DNA from 2 places in the Paenibacillus aurantiacus genome. Region 1 is predicted to be linked to the other one. Evidence: predicted binding sites of a transcription regulator. Region 1 holds the regulator's gene; the other holds the start of a gene.
The links. The regulator CtsR, encoded in region 1, represses protease genes until heat stress. The targets are predictions, from matches to a motif close to ATGGTCAATAAAGGTCAAACA.
Positions count from the first base shown of each region.

Region 2: clpP (ATP-dependent Clp endopeptidase proteolytic subunit ClpP) is a predicted target of CtsR. The motif match lies at 2,321-2,341, and genes of this name have one in related genera.

Region 1 covers NZ_JBHMDO010000043.1:49,889-61,974, reverse strand. Annotated here, with positions in the region: rRNA gene rrf (5S ribosomal RNA) at 1-114, shown strand, start outside; gene ACFFSY_RS26770 (hypothetical protein) at 251-625, shown strand; gene ACFFSY_RS26765 (CtsR family transcriptional regulator) at 1,417-1,878, shown strand; gene mcsA (protein-arginine kinase activator protein McsA) at 2,013-2,537, shown strand; gene mcsB (protein-arginine kinase McsB) at 2,569-3,648, shown strand; gene clpC (ATP-dependent protease ATP-binding subunit ClpC) at 3,651-6,104, shown strand; gene radA (DNA repair protein RadA) at 6,317-7,684, shown strand; gene disA (DNA integrity scanning diadenylate cyclase DisA) at 7,697-8,767, shown strand; gene pssA (CDP-diacylglycerol--serine O-phosphatidyltransferase) at 8,872-9,618, shown strand; gene ACFFSY_RS26730 (nucleoside triphosphate pyrophosphohydrolase family protein) at 9,763-10,158, opposite strand; gene ACFFSY_RS26725 (PIN/TRAM domain-containing protein) at 10,327-11,418, shown strand; gene ispD (2-C-methyl-D-erythritol 4-phosphate cytidylyltransferase) at 11,490-12,086, shown strand, end outside.
Region 2 covers NZ_JBHMDO010000008.1:26,650-38,735, forward strand. Annotated here, with positions in the region: gene ACFFSY_RS03375 (SIMPL domain-containing protein) at 188-1,000, shown strand; gene ACFFSY_RS03380 (sporulation histidine kinase inhibitor Sda) at 1,087-1,401, opposite strand; gene clpP (ATP-dependent Clp endopeptidase proteolytic subunit ClpP) at 1,629-2,210, opposite strand; tRNA gene ACFFSY_RS03390 (tRNA-Arg) at 2,407-2,481, opposite strand; gene ACFFSY_RS03395 (sugar-binding transcriptional regulator) at 2,723-3,772, shown strand; gene gap (type I glyceraldehyde-3-phosphate dehydrogenase) at 3,861-4,865, shown strand; gene ACFFSY_RS03405 (phosphoglycerate kinase) at 5,064-6,245, shown strand; gene tpiA (triose-phosphate isomerase) at 6,308-7,060, shown strand; gene gpmI (2,3-bisphosphoglycerate-independent phosphoglycerate mutase) at 7,062-8,600, shown strand; gene eno (phosphopyruvate hydratase) at 8,695-9,987, shown strand; gene ACFFSY_RS03425 (sugar phosphate isomerase/epimerase family protein) at 10,411-11,217, shown strand; gene secG (preprotein translocase subunit SecG) at 11,358-11,591, shown strand.

The DNA.
Region 1 (12,086 bases):
GGTGGCGATGGCGGAAGGGAACCACGCGTACCCATCCCGAACACGACCGTTAAGCCTTCCAGCGCCGATGGTACTTGGACCGCAGGGTCCTGGGAGAGTAGGACGTCGCCAAGCACGAATGACCGATCACAGTGATGTGGTCGGTTTTTTGTTGTTTCCCATGTTATCCGCATGTGGATAACCGTTAGAGTTTGAAGAAACACTAACAGCGTTCTTATTCGATAACACATGTGTATGAGGTGATACCAACATGGCGGAAAAGGCATTCTTGGCGTACTTTAATCGTCCGGATCAAGCGGAAGCGGCGTTGACGAACATGAAAGACATAACGGTTATTGCATCAGCTATTGACCGGTTTGACGGTTATCCAGGCGGCGGCGTAAGCAATACTATAAATCCATACGCAGGCGATTTCCAGGGACTCGGGCGTCTGACCTTGAACGGGGATTTTGATAATCCGGATGCTGGCGTATTAGCGGCAGCGAGTGTTAGTGCAAGCGGCATGAGCTCGGGCGGCCCGGAGAATCGGGTTTCGGGCAGGGATATTTTGTTGACGGTCATTGTCGATGCTGAGGATGCGGAACGAGTTGCACAAATTTTGGAGGACTGCGGAGCATTAAAGTAGCTTCGAGTACGCCGGACCAACCGAATAACTTGTACGTGGGAAAAGCTGCTGAGTGATGAGACTATTCACCGGCAGCTTGATTTGTCATAGATGGTGCTTCATCGTCAGCTGCAGTTTGTAGTGGAAGCGCCGGCGTGGGGGATAAGTCGTTTGAACTGTCGCGCTTTTGCACATATTCACACAGTTATCCACCTTCCACACATGACCAGTTTACTTGTTTTCGATTTTTTACGAGTTATTAACTTGTTGATAACTGGGTAAAATAGTCATAATACTAGAATGAATAATATAAGATAGAATCCGGCGGTAAGTGGTATATGCACAGATTTCCGATGCATCAAAAGCAATTCTTGTTTGACGCTGCTGACCTATAGGGTAATTATGTGCGGCTGTTAACAAGCGTAAGAGCTAGTCAGCTCGCCGTTATCGATCGGCAGAATCTCTTTTACGCATTGACAACTATGCATTAATGGTTCTTTGGCAGCCGGCGGTAATTGCCAAGCATTGTTTCATGCGATGTTTGACCAAATTTTTTATCAGTGAGTATTCGCATGTAGTGACGACCGACCAACTCCCTTCGATGTTGGGTCAATCCTGGCGCATAAATGCAAGCTTGCAGCCCAATCTATAGGGTGTACAGAATCGGCATTGCGTGCTATTGACCTTTGGGTAAAAACGCGTATAATGTAGTTAAAGTCAAAGAAAGTCAAAGTCAACTAAACTGATTTGTTTGACTTTTCCGGTATTGGCCGGCGGAATCGTTGTTTGTCAGCTGTAGGGAGGTTGGCGACGTGCGCAACATTTCCGATTTAATCGAGCAGTATTTGAAAGGCATGCTCCAAGAAAGCACGGATGGATCGGTTGAAATTCAGCGCAATGACTTGGCGGACCGATTTTCTTGCGTGCCTTCGCAAATCAATTACGTCATTAGCACCCGCTTTACATTGGAGAAAGGGTATTTGGTCGAGAGCAAGCGCGGCGGCGGCGGCTACATACGCATACAACGCGTTGAACTTCCGACGCTCAAGACGATTCAAGGTCATATCGCGCAGACGATTGGCAATGAAGTCGATCAAGCGGCCGCGGAAGGGCTGATTTATCAGCTGGAAGAAGCGGAGATGATCTCGAAGCGCGAAGCGAACCTGATTCGGGCCGCAATATCGCGCGATGTGATCGCGCTCAAGCTTCCGATACGCGACGAAGTCCGAGCGAGATTGCTCAAAGCCATGCTTATTACGCTTCTTGTGAAATGAGAACTGTTCGCTTAGAAGAAGCCGTATAAGACATCCGACTCCGTGTAAAGGACATGTATGGATGCGAAGCTTTAGGCGCATGCTTTCGAAGCGAGTTTTGCGTGCTGCGAAACGTTGAGGAGGGATACGCAACCATGCTTTGTCAGGAATGCGGCAAGAGGCCGGCCACGCTCCATTTTACGAAGATCGTTGGCGGCGAGAAGAACGAATTTCATATTTGTGAATCTTGCGCGCGCGAGAAGGGCGAAGGACTACCGGGAACGCCGAACGGATTTTCCATTCATAGTCTGTTATCCGGTTTGCTCGATTTTGAACCGGGCAATGGTGGGGCGAGCGGCGGATTCGCGATCAAACAGCCGGTTCGCTGCGACAAATGCGGTCTGACCTATGCTCAGTTCAGTAAAATGGGGCGTTTCGGCTGCAGCAAGTGCTACTCCCAATTCGGCGACAAAATCGATCCCATCCTGAAGCGCGTACACGGCTCAACAGCACACGTTGGGAAAGTCCCAAAAAGAGCCGGCACGGCAATCCAGCTGAAACGAGAAATCGAGACGCTGCGGCGCGAGCTTCAGGAGCACATCGAACGCGAAGAATTCGAGAACGCGGCCCAGCTGCGCGATCGCATTCGCGAGATAGAACGCAATGTTGCCGAAGGATAGCGCGCATACGCCGCAGAAGGGAGGAATAGCCTTGTCGAATCGATCATTTGCTCAACATGCGTTAAGCGACTGGATGCAGGGCACAGGCCCTGAAGCCGACATCGTTATTAGCAGCCGTATTCGGATTGCGCGCAATCTAAGGGGCCATCCTTTCCCGCTGCTGGCGACATCCGAACAATCCAGCGAAGTGATGGAGCGGCTCGTGACAGTTCCGGAGAGCGGACGGCTTAACGGGATAAGCGAATTCGAAACCATCCGGCTATCGGAGCTAAGCGAGCTCGAACGCAGAGTGCTCGTCGAGAAGCATCTGATTAGTCCGAATCTGGCGAACGAAGCGCGAAGCGGTGCGGTCATTTTAAGCCGTAACGAGTCCATCAGTATTATGGTGAACGAAGAGGATCATTTGCGGATCCAGGTGTTGTCCCCGGGCTTTCAAATTACGGAGGCGTGGGAGCTTGCAAGCCGCATTGACGATATATTCGAGGAAGTGGCGGATTACGCATTCGATGAGCGCCACGGTTATCTGACGAGCTGTCCGACCAACGTCGGGACCGGCATCCGGGCCTCGGTCATGATGCATTTGCCCGGCTTGGTGCTAACCCAGCAGATCAATCGCATTTTATCGGCGATTACGCAGGTGGGGTTGGCGGTTCGGGGGATTTACGGTGAAGGCAGCGAAGCGCTTGGCAATCTGTTTCAAATTTCGAATCAGATTACACTGGGCCAATCCGAGCACGAGATCATCGATAACTTGCACGGCGTGGCCAAACAAATCATCGATCACGAAAGGGCGGCGCGTTCGCGTATGCTGCAGGAGTCGAGAATTCGGCTCGAAGATCGGGTGTTCCGATCCTACGGCATTCTCTCGCACGCAGCTATCATGGATTCCAAGGAATCCGCACAGCGTCTGTCCGATGTAAGGCTTGGCATTGACCTTGGGTTGATCCAGCATGTGACGTCGAAGGCCATGAATGAATTAATGGTATTAACGCAGCCCGGTTTCCTCCAGCAAAATTCGGGAGAGAAATTGACCGCCGAACAGCGGGATATCCGGCGCGCTGAACTAATACGTCAACAGTTGCAAAGCGAATCCAATCATGGGGGTGTATGAACATGATGTTCGGAAGATTCACGGAACGTGCGCAGAAGGTGCTCGCGCTCGCGCAAGAAGAAGCGGTGCGACTTGGTCATAACAATATTGGCACGGAGCATATTTTGCTCGGCCTGAACCGGGAAGGGGAAGGCATCGCGGCGAAAGCGCTGATCGGTCTCGGCTTGAGTCTGGAGAAGATTCAAGACGAAGTGGAGACGCTGATCGGGCGCGGACAGGAGCAGCCGACGAACATTGCCTACACGCCGCGCGCGAAGAAAGTCATCGAACTGTCGATGGATGAGGCGCGCAAGCTCGGTCATACTTACGTCGGCACGGAGCATATCCTGCTCGGTCTTATTCGCGAAGGCGAAGGTGTTGCGGCGCGGGTACTCAACAACTTGGGAATCAGCTTGAACAAGGCGCGCCAGCAAGTGCTGCAGCTGCTTGGCAGCAGCGAAGCGGTCTCCAGCAGCCATGGCGCTCCGGCGAACGTGAGCACGCCGACGCTGGATGGTTTGGCTCGCGACTTGACGGCCTACGCGAAGGAAGGCAATCTGGATCCGGTTATCGGTCGCAGCAAAGAGATCGAGCGCGTCATTCAGGTGCTTAGCCGCCGGACGAAGAACAATCCGGTGCTCATCGGCGAACCGGGTGTCGGTAAGACAGCTATTGCCGAAGGGCTGGCACAGAAGATCATTGCTGGCGAGATTCCAGAGACGCTCCGCGACAAACGCGTCATGACGCTCGATATGGGCTCTGTCGTAGCAGGCACGAAGTACCGCGGTGAATTCGAGGACCGTCTGAAGAAGATCATGGATGAGATTCGCCAAGCGGGCAACATCATTCTGTTCATCGACGAGCTTCACACGCTCATCGGCGCTGGCGGAGCGGAAGGCGCCATCGACGCCTCTAACATCCTGAAGCCATCTTTGGCGCGTGGCGAGCTGCAGTGCATCGGCGCGACGACGCTGGATGAGTATCGCAAATACATCGAGAAAGACGCCGCGCTGGAGCGCCGCTTCCAACCGATTACGGTCGACCAGCCATCGCCGGAAGAGGCCATTCAAATCCTGACCGGCCTGCGCGACCGTTACGAGGCGCATCACCGCGTGAAAATCACGGACGACGCGATCGAAGCGGCGGTCAAATTGTCCGACCGTTATATCACGGACCGTTTCCTGCCGGACAAAGCGATCGATCTGATCGACGAGGCTTCTTCCAAAGTAAGGCTGAAAACGTACACGGTACCGCCTAACCTCAAGCAGCTGGAGAACCGTCTGGAGGATATCCGCAAGGAGAAAGACTCCGCGGTGCAAAGCCAGGAGTTCGAGAAAGCGGCGGCGCTGCGCGATACGGAACAGAAGCTCCGCGAGGAGCTCGACGTGACGCGCAACCAGTGGAAAGAAAAGCAAGGCCGCACCGATTCCGAGGTGACGCCAGAGGATATCGCGCAAGTCGTGGCAAGCTGGACGGGAGTCCCGGTCAGCAAGCTGGCCGAAGAAGAGACCGAGCGTCTGCTCAAAATGGAGGATATTCTCCATGACCGCGTCATCGGCCAAACCGATGCCGTCAAAGCGGTCTCGCGCGCCATCCGCCGCGCCCGTGCCGGTCTTAAGGACCCGAAACGTCCGATCGGCTCGTTCATCTTCCTTGGACCTACCGGCGTCGGCAAAACGGAGCTTGCCCGCGCGCTTGCGGAAGCGATGTTCGGCGACGAGAATGCGGTCATCCGCATCGATATGTCGGAGTACATGGAGAAACACTCCACGTCCCGTCTGGTCGGAGCGCCTCCGGGCTACGTCGGCTATGAAGAGGGCGGTCAACTGACGGAGAAAGTACGCCGCAAACCATACTCGGTCGTTCTTCTCGACGAGATTGAGAAGGCGCATCCGGAAGTATTCAATATTTTGCTTCAAGTGCTCGAGGACGGCCGCCTGACCGACTCCAAAGGCCGCGTGGTCGACTTCCGCAATACGCTTATCATCATGACGTCCAACGTCGGGGCGGATCAAATCAAGCGCAATTCGTCGCTCGGCTTCACGGCCGTGCACGATGCAGGCCGCGATTTCTCCCAAATGCGGGAGAAAGTCATGGGCGAGCTGAAGAAAAGCTTCCGTCCGGAGTTCTTGAACCGGATCGACGAGACGATCGTATTCCACTCGCTGGAGCAAGAGCACATTGCCGAGATCGTCACGCTTATGTCCGAGGAGCTTCGCAAACGTCTGCGCGAGCAGGAAGTGGACTTTACGCTGACGGATTCGGCCAAAGCATTCCTGGCGAAAGAAGGCTTCGACCCGGCGTATGGCGCGCGTCCGCTGCGCCGCGCGATCCAGAAGCACATCGAGGATCGCCTGTCCGAAGATTTGCTGCTCGGCAAAATCAGCAAAGGCGACACGCTCGTCATCGACGAGAAAGACGGTCAGCTGACCGTTACGCATACGGAACCGGCGCAAGAAGAGCCTGCGACCAAATAATAACGAATGAGGACTTTCCCGTTTCGAACGGGAGAGTCCTTTTTTCTTTGCTTCCACGGCGGTCTACTGATACACTTGAAAAGGTGAGAACGTATGATCGTACTCCCGTTAACGAATCCAAGTCCCGTGCGAGCCGTAATAAAAAGTAGCACCATGACTGCATCCAATGGTAAACTTTGAAATGTACCCTTGCACATGAGAAGGAGCCGCTAATGGCAAAACTTAAAGTGAAATTCGCTTGTACCGACTGTGGGACGGAGTCGCCGAAATGGCTGGGCAAGTGCCCGGGCTGCGGTGCTTGGAACACGATGGTGGAAGAGAAAGAAACCGTCGTCAAGACGCAGGGCATGGGCTCTTCGCTCATTCAGACGAAAGAAAAGCCGCGTCCCATCATACACATAGAAAGCGGGCAGGAACCGCGCATCGAAACCCGACTGCAGGAACTGAACCGCGTGCTTGGCGGAGGCGTGATGCCAGGATCGCTTATTCTGGTCGGAGGAGACCCGGGCATCGGCAAATCCACGCTGCTGCTTCAGACCTCCCACGCGCTCGCTTCCAAAGGATTGAAAGTGCTTTACATTTCGGGAGAGGAATCCGTTCGCCAAACGAGACTGCGCGCAGATCGACTCGGTGCGCTAACGGATAAGCTGTACGTCCTGTGCGAAACGAATATGGATCAGGTGAACGAGGCGATCGAAGCGGTGGCGCCCGATTTTCTCGTCATCGATTCGATTCAGACGGTGTACGATCCGAGCGTGCAGTCCGCGCCGGGAAGCGTCTCGCAGGTGCGGGAATGCACGGCGCATTTCATGCGGGTCGCGAAGATTAAAGGCATTGCGACCGTACTGGTTGGCCATGTCACCAAAGAGGGGGCCATTGCGGGGCCGCGATTGCTTGAACATATGGTGGATTGCGTCCTCTACTTCGAGGGCGAGCGTCATCACAGCTATCGTCTGCTGCGTGCCGTGAAGAATCGTTTCGGCTCCACGAACGAGATCGGGATCTTCGAAATGGGCGAGTCGGGTCTGCGCGAAGTGAGCAATCCGTCTGAGCTGTTCTTATCGGAGCGGCCGCTCGGCGTATCGGGTTCAACGGTCGTGGCGAGCATGGAGGGCACGCGTCCGGTGCTGGTAGAACTGCAGGCGCTGGTGGCCACCACGAATTTCCCATCGCCGCGAAGGATGTCCACGGGTATCGATCATAACCGGATGGCGCTTATCATCGCAGTGCTGGAGAAGCGAATGGGGATGTTTTTGCAGACACAGGACGCTTATCTGAACGTGGCCGGCGGCGTGAAGCTGGACGAACCGGCGGTGGATTTGGCCGCAGCCGTCAGCATTGCCTCGAGTTTCCGTGACGCGCCAACCAGGCCGTTCGACGTTATTTTTGGCGAGATCGGACTGACGGGCGAAGTGAGGGCGGTGGCCCGGGCCGAGCAGCGAGTGAAGGAAGCGCACAAGTTAGGGTTCAAACGCGTGATTATGCCGGAGAAAAGTCTTAAAGGCTGGAGTCCGCCGGCTGGCATTGAAATTATCGGCATCGAAACGGTTTCGGACGCGCTGAAGGCGGCGCTTGGGTAGAGGGGGCAAATAATGAAGGAGCCGAGTCAACAGGAAATAATGAACCAACTGCTGCAGATGGTTGCACCCGGCACAGCATTTCGGGATGGGTTGGAGAATGTGCTTCGGGCGAAGACAGGCGCGCTGATCGTCGTCGGGTATAGCCCGGAAGTGATGGAAGTCGTCGATGGCGGCTTCTCCATCAATTGCGATTTCTCCCCGAACTATTTGTATGAACTGGCCAAAATGGACGGTGCGATCATCCTGAGCGAGGATCGCAAACGGATACTATACGCGAATACGCAGCTTATCCCGGACAGTTCGATATCGTCGAGCGAGACGGGGATCCGGCACCGGACGGCGGAGCGGGTGGCCAAGCAGACGGGAAAACTCGTCGTGTCGATATCGCAGCGGCGCAACGTCATTACGCTTTATCAGGGCCAACTGCGCTATTCGCTGAAAGAGATGGGCGTCATTCTGACGAAGGCGAATCAGGCGATTCAGACGCTGGAGAAGTATAAGGCCGTGCTGAGCCAATCGTTCACGAACCTGTCGGCTTCCGAGTTCGAAGAGCTCGTCACGCTGCAGGAGGTTGCCCATGTCGTCAAACGGGTAGAAATGGTTATCCGGGTCAAGATGGAAATCAAACGCTATGTGAATGAGCTGGGGACGGAAGGCAGACTAATCTCCATGCAGATGGAGGAGCTTGTCGGCGGCGTCGAGGAGGAACTATGGTTCTTGCTCAAGGATTATGCGAAGGAAGCGAGCGAGGAACGTATTCGTGACATCCGCAACAGCATCCGTAAGCTGACGAGCGAGGATTTGCTGGACGTGCCGCCGATTATCAAGCTGCTCGGTTATGCGGGGACAGCCGCGGAAGAGATGGTCGCGCCGCGCGGCTACCGGCTGCTGAGCAAAATTCCGCGGCTGCCGGCGGTTATTATGAACAACTTGGTGGAACACTTTGATCATCTTCCGCACATCCTGATGGCGACCATCGAGGAGTTGGACGCGGTAGACGGAATTGGCGAGGTTCGCGCACGCGCGATCAAAGAAGGACTAAAGCGGATCCAAGAGCAGATGTTCATTGACAGGCAAATTTAAATCCCATACAATGTGAAGATGCGCCATAATGGTTGGATTTTACAGGTGAATGGACGCAAGCGTTTATTCACTTTTGGGGCATAGTAAAGATGAGGTGGAGCTTAATGTTTACGAAATCGATACCGAGTCTTTTCACCGTGGCGAATTTATTTCTAGGCATCGTCGCGATTATCCTCATCTTCCCGGAGAATGCGCGGTACGATTTGGCGGCAATGATGGTCATCATCGCCATGCTCATGGACGGGGTAGACGGACGGGTCGCCCGCGCGTTGAATGCGCAGAGCGAATTCGGCAAAGAACTCGATTCCTTATCCGATGTCATATCTTTCGGCGTAGCGCCGGCTTTCATTATGTACAGCGTGGCCTTTCAGGAGTTAAGCGCGGCACCGGCTTGGATTATCACCGCGTTGTTCCCGATCTGCGGGGCACTCCGGTTGGCTCGGTTTAACGTCATTACCAGCCACGCGGGTTACTTTATCGGACTTCCGATTCCTGCCGCGGGCGGCGTGCTTGCCACGCTTGCGCTGTTTCACAAGGAGATTCCAGTCGTCGTGCTGATGGTCAGTACGCTTGTATTGTCCTTCTTGATGGTCAGCACAGTGAAGTATCCGAACTTCAAGAAGGTTGGCATACCTCGCAATGCGGTGTGGGTCGTACCGATCGTCGTTCTGATCTCGGTCGGGCTAGCGCTTTGGCTGCCGCAGCATTTATCCAAAATCATTTTCGTGCCGCTCGTACTTTACGCGCTGTACGGCCTAAAAAAAAACGTTGATCGCCGCCTTCCTTGGCGCAACCGCAAACGCCGCAAAGACGCACAGGACGATCCGGTGCAATCGGAGCATAGTGCGTAAATCCATTGTGATCAACGGTGAAGAACCCGGACATAGACGAACCGCCCTGCACATCCTCGAAGGATGGTGCAAGGCGGTTCTTTGTGTTGTCGTCTTATTGACCGGTTATGATAAGTGCGTAACGCTCGTCATAGGTGAAAGGGCTTACGTTAGGTTGAACAAGCCGAGGGTGGCGCACTTGTTCGACTCGTGCGAAACGACTTCGTCGAGCTTAATGTCCAGTAAATTGCACATGGCGGACATGTAGAACAAATTGCGGCCGAGCTCGTTCTTGATGGCGTCCTTGCAATGCTCGCACAGTTCGCCGGAAATATGGTGATGCAGCTTCGTTTTTGCCTGTTCCAAATTGACGTCGTCAGGGTATTCCTGCTTGCGTGCGTTCAACTCGACACATCCACATTCGGTCACGGATTTCGCAACGGCACGGTTAACGGCCGCGCCGGATTGGCCGTACTTCGATAACACATCCAGCAAGCTCCGGTGCCGCAGCAGAAGTTCGGATACTTGCTGCTGAAATTGCTCCAGCGTCGGGGTGCTCATCGATTCCACCTCATTTCGGGATTGGCAGTGCTCCCCTCTATTATAAGCCTCGTGGGCGGTCATTTCAAAAGACTTTTATCATCTTGATTTTCCTCCAAAAAGTGTAAGCTTCCCACGGTTAACCTGTGAAATATTGGCGCATAATTGTAATGGAGGTGGATTCATGTGATGAAACGAATTATTCAAACCATTGGCTTGTTATTCGGCGGGATGGCCGGAGCGCAAACGTATGGGTGGATGAATGCGGGCGCGGTGTGGGCTACCCAATCTTACGGCATGCTCCAACGGTCCGGTAGTTATTATTTGAACGCCGGCATCGGCGCGTTGTGCGGTCTTGTCTTGGCAACCATGCTGTCGGGCACGATTATTCGATTGGTGGAACGGGGAGCGGAACGCGCGTCGTCGCTGCCAATGGGACAGCTTTTATCCGGCGGAGCGGGACTTGCCGGCGGACTTGTTTTGTCGGCGCTGCTTTATCCGGCCGTATCGGGTTTGTCCGGCATCGGGCTATTCATACCGGTATGCATGACGTTATTCTTCGGTTACTTCGGCTTACGGATTGGACTGAGCAAACAAACGGAGCTGGAAGCGGGCGTCGGCGCGTTGCTCGCGCAGCGTGCGAAAGCGGCTGGTCCGAGCGAGGACAGCACCTACGAGGAACATAAAATTTTGGACACCAGCGTCATTATCGATGGCCGGATCGCCGATATTTGCAAAACCGGGTTTATCGAGGGGACGCTCGTCATTCCGGAATTCGTACTAGAAGAGCTGCAGCACATCGCGGATTCGTCGGATCTGCTCAAACGCAATCGGGGGCGGCGTGGTCTGGATATATTGAACAAGATCCAGAAGGAACTCGACGTGAAGGTGCTCATCTATGAAGGCGATATGGAAGAAGGCGAAGTCGACAGCAAACTGGTCAAGCTGGCGAAGGCGCTTCACGGCAAAGTGGTGACCAATGACTTCAACTTGAACAAAGTGTGCGAACTGCAGGGCGTGTCGGTGCTGAACATCAACGATCTGGCCAATGCGGTCAAGCCGGTCGTATTGCCGGGCGAAGAAATCGTCGTTCAGGTCATTAAGGACGGCAAGGAGCACGGCCAAGGCGTCGCGTATCTGGATGACGGCACGATGATCGTCGTCGAAGGCGGACGGGACTTTATCGGCACGACGATGGAGGTCCTCGTAACGAGCGTGCTGCAAACGTCGGCGGGACGGATGATTTTCGCGAAGCCGAAGTTGTTGGAAAAAGCGCTGTAACACGGTATGATAGTAAGCGTGCGATGCCGTTACGAAGGCATGGCGAGTTTACAGCGAGGCGGTTGAAGGGAATGCCGGGAACGAAGGCGCAATGGGGCGTCGTCATCGTAGCTGCGGGACGCGGCACGCGGATGGGGACCAAAGAAAGCAAGCAATATTTGCTGCTGCAGGACAAGCCGGTGCTTGTACATACGATGGAACTGTTCCAAGGCATGGCCGATGTCGAAGAGGTTGTGCTGGTCGTCGGTGAAAGCGACGTATCCCGCTGCGAGACGTTCGCGCGCGAATATGGCCTGTCGAAAGTAACGGCGGTCGTAGAGGGCGGAAGCGAGCGTCAGCATTCGGTACTGCGCGGCCTGCGGGCGATCGGCACGGAGTGGGTCATGGTACATGACGGCGTGCGTCCGCTCGTCAGCGCCGAAGCGGTCCGCCGGTGCATGCGCGAGGCGGAGCGTTCCGAGGCTTGCGTGCTGGCCGTTCCCGTTAAGGATACAATCAAGCAAGTCAATGAAGCCGGCGTAATCACGGCGACGCCGGACCGGAGAAGCTTGTGGGCGATTCAAACGCCGCAAGCTTTTCGGCATGCTCGGCTTGTGGAAGCGCATGAACGCGCGGTCGCGGACGGCTTCGTCGGCACCGACGACGCGGTCGTGGTCGAACGGTATGGC
Region 2 (12,086 bases), on a different contig from region 1:
CGGAAGGGGGCTTTTTTTAGTTTCGCGCGTGCTGGGAGGCGCACCTCTTGAGGCTGCGGAACGGGCATATCCGTCATAAGCAGGCTGTTGATTCACCGTCGAAGCGGAAATGCTTAAGGACGTGCAACAATTCGGGCAGCGAATACGTTTAGTAGTCACAAACCAAGAAGAAGGGTGTTGGGATGCGATGACACGATTCACGCATGACGGACAGACGGAGCAGCAGAGTAAGACAAGCAAAGGGAAAAAGCGGCCGATGCTGCTATTGGTGCCCGCGCTCGCGGTGGCGATCGGGTTCGGAACGATAATCGGGGCCGGCGGTCCAACCCCCTTCGTAAAGGCGGCGGAGACGGTGAGCGTAGAGCGGGGACTGATTACGGTAGAGGGTAAGGGCGAGATTAAGGTCGCGCCGGATGTGGCATACATGAATGTCGGGGTGGAGACGAAAGCGGCGACGGCCAAGGAAGCGCAGGCGAAGAACGCGGCCCAATTCGCTTCGATCGAGAAGCTGCTCTTCACGACCTACAAGTTGGATAAGAAAGACGTGAAGACGACGGGCTTCTATGTTCAGCCGCAGTATCAGTACAATGAGAAGGACGGCACGAGCAAAATTATCGGGTACACCGCGACGCACAGTATCGAGATTACGAGTCGCAAACTCGACGGCATCGGCGCGCTGCTGGATAACTTATCGACCGCTGGGGCCAACCGCATTGACGGGATCCGGTTCGATGTGGAGAATCAAGAGCAATACGAACTGCAGGCCATGGAGAAGGCGATGGCCCAGGCGAAGCGCAAAGCCGACGTGCTCGCGAAAGCCGGCGGCCGCGCGGTGAAACAAGTGGTCAACATTACGCAGGGGAACGTCGCGAGCGTGCCGATCTTCCAAACGGCGAAGCTCATGGCGGAATCCACGGCCGACATGGCGGGCGGAAGCTCCGTGCAGACCGGCGAGATCACGATCGGCACGAGCGTGACCGTTTCCTACGATATGCAATAAGAAAAAGGCAGCTGCCGGTGACGGCAGCTGCCTTTTTCTCTGGGCTTGTATGACGACCGGTTCTCGTAGGAAGTGAAGTCGCGCGGTTAATTGTTGTCGTTGTCGATAAGCGAGATGCCGCGCTGTTCAAGCGCTTGTTCGATGAGGGCGATGAATTCGTGCGACAGACGCATCGCTTTGGCTTCGTGATAGACCTCTAAGAGGTGCGTATCGCTAAGCGGGCGAAGCAGCATCGATTTGTCTTGCATGGGCAAATAAATATTCGGCTCGGACGGCGAATTGTCCGATTCCCGGATGAAGGAGACGCCGAACGCAGGAGGATAAGATTCATAAAACGCAGGATCTTCACTCTCGTGACGAAGAAAGGAGCGAACACTTGCGGCAGATTGTGATCGATTCATAACGAAAGCAACTCCATAAAATAAAATTTGATATGCCCTAACGTAAGGTGTAATTGGAATGATTTAGTACATCGTATCATGAAAGCGGCTTGGCGTGGTCATGAATTCGGAGCATTGAATATTTCTTGACAACGCGAAGCTTCTGTGATAATAAGAGGATTTCGTGTCTGGAGAATAAATAAAGACCCGGCATGCGAGCTGCCGGGTCTTTATGAATATGAGGAGTGTTACAGTTTCTCGATGACCTTATCGACGAGGCCGTAGTTGGCTGCTTCTGCTGCGCTCATGAAATAGTCGCGGTCCGTATCGCGCTCGATTTTCTCCAGCGGCTGTCCCGTACGCTCGGACAAGATCCGGTTGAGCGTGTCGCGGGTCTTGAGGATATGTTTGGCGCGGATCTCGATATCGCTTGCCTGTCCTTGCGCGCCGCCGAGCGGCTGGTGAATCATGACTTCGCTGTTCGGAAGGGCAAAACGTTTACCTTTGGCGCCAGCGGCCAGCAGGAATGCGCCCATGGAAGCAGCGAGTCCGACGCAGATCGTGGAGACATCCGGCTTGATGAACTGCATCGTATCGAATATGGCGAGACCTGCGGAGACTGAACCGCCAGGACTGTTGATGTAAAGCGAAATGTCTTTCTCCGGATCATCCGCCGCCAGAAAAAGCAATTGCGCGATGATGGAGTTGGCGACGACGTCGTTCACCGGCGTGCCGAGGAAGACGATGCGATCCTTTAACAGACGGGAGTAAATGTCGTAGGCGCGTTCGCCGCGGTTGCTTTGCTCAATGACCATAGGTACGAAATTCATGTCCAAGTCCCTCCTTAATGGTTATCAAGTATTGCCTCGGCCCGCGGGTTTAAAACCCGATCCGGGGCAGGCTATGTTAGCGTAAGCTCATCATACCGGATTGCTTCGCAAAAGTCAAAAATGGTCAGACTATAAAAACAAAAAAACCGGCCATGGCCGGTTGTTGCTGCGTTATTCGTTCAGTTGTGAAGTTAGATGGCGCGCCCGCGAGGGATCGAACCTCGATCTCAGGCTCCGGAGGCCTACGTCATATCCATTGGACCACGGGCGCGTATTCAATAAGCGATAGCGAGATTCATTGTAACCCAAACAAAACGAAAATGCAAGTAGCTTCAAAAAGAAAAAAATATGCAAAAGGGCACCGGTAACCGGTTTCATTTGGAAAACCCAACTTGCTCCTCCTAGAGGATTGGAGTACAATAAAGGTGGGACTTAAAATGAACAGGTGGGACGCTTCGTGTCCCTGTTAGTTTGGGGCCCAATTCGGCAATAATGGAGTGGATGTGAGCAGCATGCAGTCTCTCATCGAAATACAACAGAAGCTCCTGCCGGATCTGCTCGTTGTGATGAAGAAGCGTTATCTCATCCTCCGCCAGGTGATGCTCTCTGATATGATCGGACGCCGCACGCTGGCAGCCTCGCTCGAGATGACGGAGCGGGTATTACGGGCCGAGACCGATTTTCTGAAATCGCAAGGACTGCTTCAGATCGAGGCAGGCGGTATGCGCATTACAGAAGAGGGTAAGAAACTTCTGGACGAGATGGAGCCGCACTATCAGCAGATGTTCGGCTTGTCTGATCTGGAGGAACGCATTCGCACCCGGTATGGATTGAAGCAGGTCGTGATTGTGCCTGGCGATTCCGATACTTCGCGGCATACCAAACGCGAGCTTGGCTTAGCCGGATGCGCCGTGCTGCGCAAGTATATGGAGAAAGACGACGTCGTCGCGATCACTGGCGGCACGACACTTGCGCAAGTAGCCAATCAGCTGACGACGCAGACGCCGCTGAAAGGTAATTGGTTCGTGCCTGCACGAGGCGGACTCGGCGAAAGCATGGACTATCAGGCGAATACGCTGGCTTCTACGATGGCCAAACGGACGGGAGCGCAATACCGGCTGCTGCACGTACCGGATCATCTGGGCGAAGAAGCGTACACGACGCTCATGCAGGAACCGAACGTGCGAGAAATCGTGGATGTCATCCGAAGCGCCCGCATTGTCGTACACGGCATCGGGGACGCTATGGTCATGGCACGCAGACGACGGCTGGACGCGACCTTCTTCGAGGCTTTGCAATCGGAAGGGGCGCACGCCGAGGCGTTCGGGTATTATTTCGACCGGACCGGCACCGTCGTACACCGCATGCCTACTATTGGACTGCGGCTCGAAGACATCATGGCGACCGAAGTGGTCATTGCGATCGCTGGCGGACGCAGCAAGGGCGAAGCAATTGCCGCGATTATGCAATTCGGGCACGACGATGTGCTCGTCACCGATGAGGCGGCCGCGCTAGAGATCGCCGCGCTGCTCGACCGGGAAGCTTCGAATAGCAATACGTGATCTTGACCGACGCGAGCAAAGCCGCAAGGCAGTGCTTGCACGAGGTCTTGAGATATATTGAAAATTACCTTTAGGAGGCAGAACTAACATGGTAAAAGTAGGTATTAACGGATTTGGCCGTATCGGCCGCAACGTATTCCGCGCATCTTTCAACAACCCGAACGTAGAGATCGTTGCAGTCAACGACCTGACAGACACGAACACGCTGGCTCACCTGCTCAAATATGACACGACGCACGGCAAATTCGAAGGCACCGTAGAAGCTAAAGAAGGCGCCTTGATCGTAAACGGCAAAGAAATCAAAGTATTCGCTGAGCGTAACCCAGAGAACCTTCCTTGGGCATCCGTAGGCGCAGAGATCGTCGTTGAATCGACGGGTATCTTCACGGCGAAAGAAAAAGCCGAGCTTCACCTGAAAGGCGGCGCGAAGAAAGTTATCATCTCCGCTCCAGCTACGAACGAAGACATCACCGTTGTTATGGGCGTAAACGAAGCCAAATACGATCCATCCGCTCACACGGTTATCTCCAACGCTTCTTGCACGACGAACTGCCTGGCGCCATTCGCGAAAGTCCTGAACGACAAGTTCGGCATCGTTAAAGGCATGATGACGACTGTTCACTCGTACACGAACGACCAATCCGTTCTCGACGTTCCTCACAAAGACCTGCGCCGTGCTCGCGCAGCTGCTGAGAACATCATTCCTTCGTCCACGGGCGCTGCTAAAGCGGTATCCCTGGTACTGCCTGAGCTGAAAGGCAAACTGAACGGCATGGCTATGCGCGTTCCTACGCCTAACGTTTCCGTAACGGACCTCGTTGCTGAGCTGAAAGTCAACGTAACGGTTGAAGAAGTCAACGCTGCGCTGAAATCCGCTTCCGAAGGCCCGCTGAAAGGCATCCTTAACTTCTCCGAAGAGCCGCTTGTATCGAGCGACTACAACGGCGACCCAGCTTCCTCGACGATCGACGCGCTGTCGACGATGGTTGTAGAAGGCAACATGGTTAAAGTCGTTTCCTGGTATGACAACGAGTGGGGCTACTCCAACCGCGTTGTTGACCTGGCTGCATATATCGCATCCAAAGGTCTGTAATAGCCGACTTTTGAATAGAGACGAAGGAGCTGCTGACCGCAGCTCCTTCGCTACAGTTTGTCATACTTAAACGAGACCATAACGAGCATGTCCCCGGTCAAGAGGGACAGCCATAGGATAGCAGTGGAGCGTGGATATAGATAGCGGACTCTGAAGCCGACATGGGATAGGGGTTCAACATACCGGGAGGGAAACGCAATGAACAAGAAGAGTGTACGCGACGTCGAATTGAGCGGCAAACGCGTTTTTGTGCGTGTGGACTTCAACGTGCCTGTAGAGAACGGCGCAATCACGGATGACAAGCGGATCCGCGAGACGCTGCCGACCATCAACTACTTGATCGAGAACGGCGCGAAAGTGATCCTGGCGAGCCATATGGGCCGTCCGCAAGGCCAAGTCGTAGAAGAGCTTCGTCTTACGGCGCAAGCAGCCCGTCTGTCCGAGCTGCTCGGCAAGCCGGTGACGAAAGCAAACGAAGCGGTTGGCGAAGAAGTGAAAGCGCAAGTCGCGGCTCTGAATGCAGGCGACGTGCTTCTGCTCGAGAACGTTCGTTTCTACCCGGGCGAAGAGAAGAACGACGCCGAACTTGCGAAGCAATTCGCGGAGCTTGCGGATCTGTTCGTCAATGACGCTTTCGGCGCGGCTCACCGCGCGCACGCTTCGACGGAAGGCATCGCGCATCACCTGCCGGCGGTATCCGGCCTGCTGATGGAGCGCGAGCTGGACGTGCTCGGCAAAGCGCTGAACAACCCGGAGCGTCCGTTCACGGCGATCGTCGGCGGTTCGAAGGTTAAAGACAAAATCGACGTCATCAACAAAATGATCGAGATCGCGGACAACATCATCATCGGCGGCGGCCTGTCCTACACCTTCTTCAAAGCGCAAGGCCACGAGATCGGCAAATCGCTCGTCGACAACAGCAAGCTGGACCTGGCCCTCGAGTTCATCGAGAAAGCCAAGTCGCTCGGCAAAAACTTCCTCATCCCGGTTGATATCGTCGTAGCTGACGACTTCAGCAAGAACGCCAATACGCAAATCGTCGACATTGACGGCATTCCGGCTGAATGGGAAGGCATCGACATCGGTCCGAAGACGCGCGAGATCTACGCGGACGTCATCAAGAACTCGAAGCTGGTCGTGTGGAACGGACCAATGGGCGTATTCGAGATCGAGCCGTTCTCCCACGGTACGCAAGCCGTTGCGCGCGCATGCGCAGAGACGTCCGGCTACACGGTTATCGGCGGCGGCGACTCGGCGGCGGCAGCGGAGAAATTCCACCTGGCCGACAAAATGGACTTCATCTCCACGGGCGGCGGCGCATCGCTGGAGTTCATGGAAGGCAAAGCGCTCCCAGGCGTTGTAGCGCTTAACGATAAATAAGATTTATTGAGAATAGGGTTAAAACAAGCGAGTACGAGATAGGTTAAGGAGCGAATTCGAACATGCGTAAACCGATTATTGCGGGTAACTGGAAAATGTTCAAAACCGTGTCCGAGGCGGTCTCGTTCTTTGCGGACGTGAAAGGCGTCGCTGCAGTTGACGGTGTAGAATCCGTCATCTGCGCACCTTACACGACGCTGCCGGCTCTTGTTGAAGCGGCTAAAGGAACGAGCATTGCGATCGGCGCCCAAAATCTTCACTTCGAAGATAACGGCGCGTTCACGGGCGAAATCAGCGGCGTTATGCTGAAGGACCTCGGCGTGAAATACGTCATCATCGGCCACTCGGAGCGCCGCGCTTACTTCGGCGAGACCGACGAGATCGTGAACAAGAAAGTCCAAGCGGCATTCAAGCACAGCCTGCTGCCAATCGTCTGTGTAGGCGAGAAGCTGGAAGAGCGTGAAGCGAACCAAACGAAGGACGTCTGCAAAGTGCAAACCGAAGCGGCGTTCCAAGGTCTGTCCGCGGCGCAAGCGGCTGACGTGGTTATCGCGTACGAGCCAATCTGGGCGATCGGCACCGGCAAATCGTCGACATCCGCAGATGCAGAGGACGTTATTGCTTACATCCGCGGCGTCGTTGAAGGCCTGTACGATGCGGCTACGGCGGCAGCGGTACGCATTCAGTACGGCGGCAGCGTAAAGCCGAACAACATCGCGGAGTACATGGCTCAACCGAACATCGACGGCGCACTCGTAGGCGGCGCAAGCTTGGAAGCGGCCTCCTACATCCAGCTGGTCGAGGGGGCGAAGTAAGATGACGGCACCTAAACCGGTTGCGCTGATCATTCTCGACGGCTTCGGCCTTCGGAATGACGTAACAGGCAACGCGGTCGCGCAGGCGAACAAGCCGAATTACGACCGCTACTGGAATACGTATCCGCATACGACGCTGACTGCAAGCGGCGAAGCGGTAGGTTTGCCGGAAGGTCAAATGGGCAACTCCGAAGTTGGCCACTTGAACATCGGCGCCGGACGCATCGTGTATCAAGACCTGACCCGGATCAGCAAATCGATCCGCGAAGGCGAATTCTTCGAGAACGAGACGCTGCAAGGCGCGGTAGATCACGCGAAGAACAATGGCAAGAAGCTTCATCTGTACGGCCTCCTCTCGGATGGCGGCGTGCACAGCCATATCGCGCATCTGTTCGCCCTGCTGGAACTTGCGAAGAAGAGCGATCTGCATGAAGTGTACATCCATGCGTTCCTCGACGGCCGCGACGTAGCGCCGGACAGCGCGAAAGGCTATCTGGAGCAGCTCCAAGCGAAAATCGAAGAGATCGGCGTAGGCCAAATCGCGACCGTGCAAGGCCGCTACTACGCGATGGACCGCGATAAGCGCTGGGAGCGCACGGAGAAATCGTACCGCGCCATGGTGTACGGCGAAGGTCCGCAATACACCGATCCGATCCAAGCGGTCGTCGAATCGTACGAGAAATCGGTATTCGACGAGTTCGTCATGCCGACGGTCATCATTGGCGCGGACAACAAGCCGGTCGCGCTTGTTGAGACCGGCGATGCCGTCGTGTTCTTCAACTTCCGCCCGGACCGCGCGATCCAGCTGTCCCAAGTGTTCACGAACAGCGATTTCCGCGGCTTCGACCGCGGCGCTAACGTGCCGAGCGAGCTGTACTTCGTCGCGCTGACGCTGTTCGCGGAGAGCGTAGGGGGCTTCGTCGCTTACAAGCCGAAGAATCTCGACAACACGCTGGGCGAGGTGCTCGTTCAGAACGGTAAGAAGCAGCTGCGCATCGCCGAGACGGAGAAATACCCGCACGTGACGTTCTTCTTCAGCGGCGGCCGCGACGTCGAGCTGCCGGGCGAGACGCGCATTCTCATCAACTCGCCGAAGGTCGCGACTTACGACCTGCAGCCTGAGATGAGCGCTTATGAAGTCGCGGCTGCGGCCGTGGCCGAGATCGAAGCGGATAAGCACGACGCGATCATCCTGAACTTCGCCAACCCTGACATGGTTGGCCACTCCGGCATGCTGGAGCCAACGATCAAGGCGGTCGAAGCGACGGACGAGTGCCTCGGCAAAGTCGTGGAAGCGGTGCTGGCCAAAGGCGGCGTGGCGCTGATCACGGCCGACCACGGCAACGCGGACATGGTCATCGACGATAACGGCCGTCCGTTCACGGCGCATACGACGAACCCGGTTCCGTTCATCGTGACGAAGCAGGGCGCGACGCTGCGTGAAGACGGCATTCTGGCGGACATCGCCCCGACGATTCTCAGCTTGCTCGGTCTTGCCAAGCCGGAAGAGATGACGGGCCACGCGCTCATTAAAGAGTAAATGAAGATCGGCGCCGGGCGCTTGTCCGGCGCCGGAATTTGGTTTACTATAGATTGGAATTTGACAATAACCCTTGAAGGAGTGTTTCCGTACCATGTCTATCATTACTGACGTATATGCACGCGAAGTGCTTGACTCCCGCGGTAACCCGACGGTAGAAGTAGAAGTTCATCTGGAATCCGGCGGCAAAGGCCGTGCAATCGTACCATCCGGCGCATCCACTGGCGCATACGAAGCAGTCGAGCTTCGCGACGGCGACAAAGGCCGTTACCTCGGCAAAGGCGTTCTGAAAGCTGTTGACAACGTCAACTCCATCATCGCGCCTGAAATCATCGGCCTGGATGCACTGGACCAAGTGCTGATCGACCGTAAAATGATCGAACTTGACGGCACGCCGAACAAAGGCAAGCTGGGCGCTAACGCCATCCTCGCGGTATCGATGGCTGTTGCTCAAGCAGCTGCTGACGCACTGAGCGTTCCGCTGTACACGTACCTGGGCGGATTCAACGCTAAAGTTCTGCCGGTTCCGATGATGAACATCGTAAACGGCGGCGAGCACGCGGACAACAACATCGACGTGCAAGAGTTCATGGTTCTGCCGGTTGGCGCAGAGAGCTTCCGTGAAGCGCTCCGTATCGGCGCTGAAATCTTCCACAACCTGAAATCGGTTCTGAAAGAAAAAGGCCTGAACACGGCAGTTGGCGACGAAGGCGGCTTCGCGCCGAACCTGGGCTCCAACGAAGAAGCAATCGTGACGATCATCTCCGCGATCGAGCGCGCAGGCTACAAGCCAGGCGTTGACGTATTCCTCGGTATGGACGTTGCATCGACGGAATTCTTCAAAGACGGCAAATACCACCTCGAAGGCGAAGGCAAATCCTTCACGCCAGCTGAGTTCGTAGACCTGCTTGCTTCGTGGGCAGACAAATACCCGATCATCACGATCGAAGACGGCTGCTCCGAAGACGACTGGGAAGGTTGGAAATTGCTCACCGAGAAACTGGGCGGCAAAGTTCAACTCGTTGGCGATGATCTGTTCGTAACGAACACTGAGCGCCTGTCCACAGGTATCGAGAAAGGCATCGGCAACTCGATCCTCGTTAAAGTGAACCAAATCGGTTCCCTGACGGAAACGTTCGACGCGATCGAAATGGCGAAACGCGCTGGTTACACAGCGGTTATCTCCCACCGTTCCGGCGAATCCGAAGACAACACGATCGCCGACATCGCTGTTGCGACGAACGCAGGCCAAATCAAAACAGGCGCTCCGTCCCGTACGGACCGCGTAGCGAAATACAACCAATTGCTCCGCATCGAGGACCAACTCGGCTCCACGGCGCAATACGCAGGCAAAAGCGCGTTCTACAACCTGAAAAACTTCAAGTAATCGCGCGCCGCGCGGCGGTTATCCTAACGGATAGCCGCCGCGTTTTTTTTGTGCGGAGAGGTCAGGAAGCAAAGCGTCTTGGCTAGAGAAGCGAGGTATGCGGACGGCTTGTTAGTCTGCAAGCGGGACCGCGTTAGCACCATACCGAGATTTGACCGCCGACGTGTGGCGGAGCACTGTGTACCGCGATGGCACGCGCGCCGGGAGGCGCGCGCGGTGCGGAAAAGAGCAGGAGGGCGGGCATGTGTTCCGGGGGCGGATAGTTCTCGTAATGGGACCGGACGGTTGGACCTCTTCCTCGTAGGGCACAATGAGCGGGGTGAAGAATTAGACTGATTTGATCTCGGGCTTGGGAAACACGGTCGCACGCGCCGATCGGGCAATCCCGGTGGTAACGGCAGCCCCGAACATTCGAGTTCGAGGATGGGGACGCATACGAACGAAAGCGAGGTGGAGCATATCGCCAAACCATTGATCGGCTTGCAGTTGTACACCGTACGCGATCAGACGGAGAAGGATTTCCTAGGCACGATCCGCAAGGTAGCGGAGATGGGCTATCAGGCGGTCGAGTTCGCGGGGTATTATAATACGCCGGCTTCGGAAATCAAGGCGCTGGTTGACGAGCTGCAGCTGAAGGCGCCTTCCGCGCATGTCGGGCTCAACTTCGGCGAACCCGCCAATATGGCGGCCGATCTAGCGAAGCAGATCAAGACGGCGCAGATGCTTGGCATCACATACTTGATCGTGCCGTGGGCGCCGCTGCCGGAGACGCCGACGGCGGATGACGTGAAGCATTTGGCAGGCATGCTGGAGCTGGCGGGCAAACAGGCGGCGCAGGCGGGACTTCAATTGGGCTATCATAACCATGATTTCGAATTCAAGCTCGTGGATGACAAGCCGATCATCGACCATCTGCTGTCGACGGTGCCGGCGGAGCTGCTGGTGGCCGAGTTTGATCTCGGTTGGATGCACCTGGCGGGTTTCAAGATATCGGACTATGTGAAGAAATACGCAGGCCGCGTGCCGCTCGCGCATTGCAAGGATTTCGACAAGGGACGCAAGGACGTCGTCATCGGACAAGGCATCGTCGATTTGAAGAGCGTGCTGCCGATCGCGGAGCAGGCGGGAATCGAATACCTGTTCGTGGAGCAGGAGGAGTTCGAGAACGCATCATCGCTAGCGTGCGCGGAGGCGGCGCTCGATTTCTTCCGCTCGAACGGGATGCTGTAAATAATTAGCGAAAGTTTCCTATTGCTGAGTTGAAGTCGCCTGCGTGCTATGATACAATAAGTCTGCTGTCTATAGGCTCTTGTCCATTGCGATGGGAGCTACGGCAAAATGCTGATGCTTTTGGCGTTGGAGGTGGAACTGTGGATATTTTCTTCAAAGTGTTGCTGATTATTTTCTCGCTGGCCTTGATCGCGGTCGTACTTCTGCAGAAAGGCAAGAGCGCGGGTCTTTCGGGTGCCATCTCCGGCGGTGCAGAGCATCTGTTCGGCAAGAATAAAGCACGCGGCTTGGATCTGTTCCTTCAGCGGTTGACAATCGGTGTGGCGGCAGGATTTTTCATCTGTGCGCTGATCGTTGCGTATCTCGTGAAATAAGTCGTACCAAGGCGGGGCGGAAGCTGCCGCTTTTTTTATTGCCCGGAAGCGGGCTGTGTCCGGTAACAAACGAGGGGGATGCTGTCAGGTTAAGAGCGCCTCCGCCCCTTTGACCCAACTTTTGTTGCTTCCTCCCCCTTCCCCCTCCGCCAATGCTGTCAGGTTAAGAAGGGCTCCGCCCCTTTGACCCCGCTTTTGTTGCCCCTCGCCCCTTCCCCCTCCGCAGAGGGGAACCAGAGGACTTCGCCCTCTGGACTCCCTTTTTCGTGCTGACACGTTTGTTCGCGGATGGCGGGTGGGTTCGAACGTGGCACGCTTTTGTCCTCGCGGACAAGGCTTCAGTTGGTTTTGATGTCAGTTCGAAAGCCTAAGTCGTCTGTCGACTATAGGCCGTTGGTGCTTCAACCGGCGTTTTCCCTTAACCTGACAGCATTGCCCCCTCCGCTGAGGGGAACCAAAGGACTGAGCATATGCTTCCGATGTCGTTTTCCATCC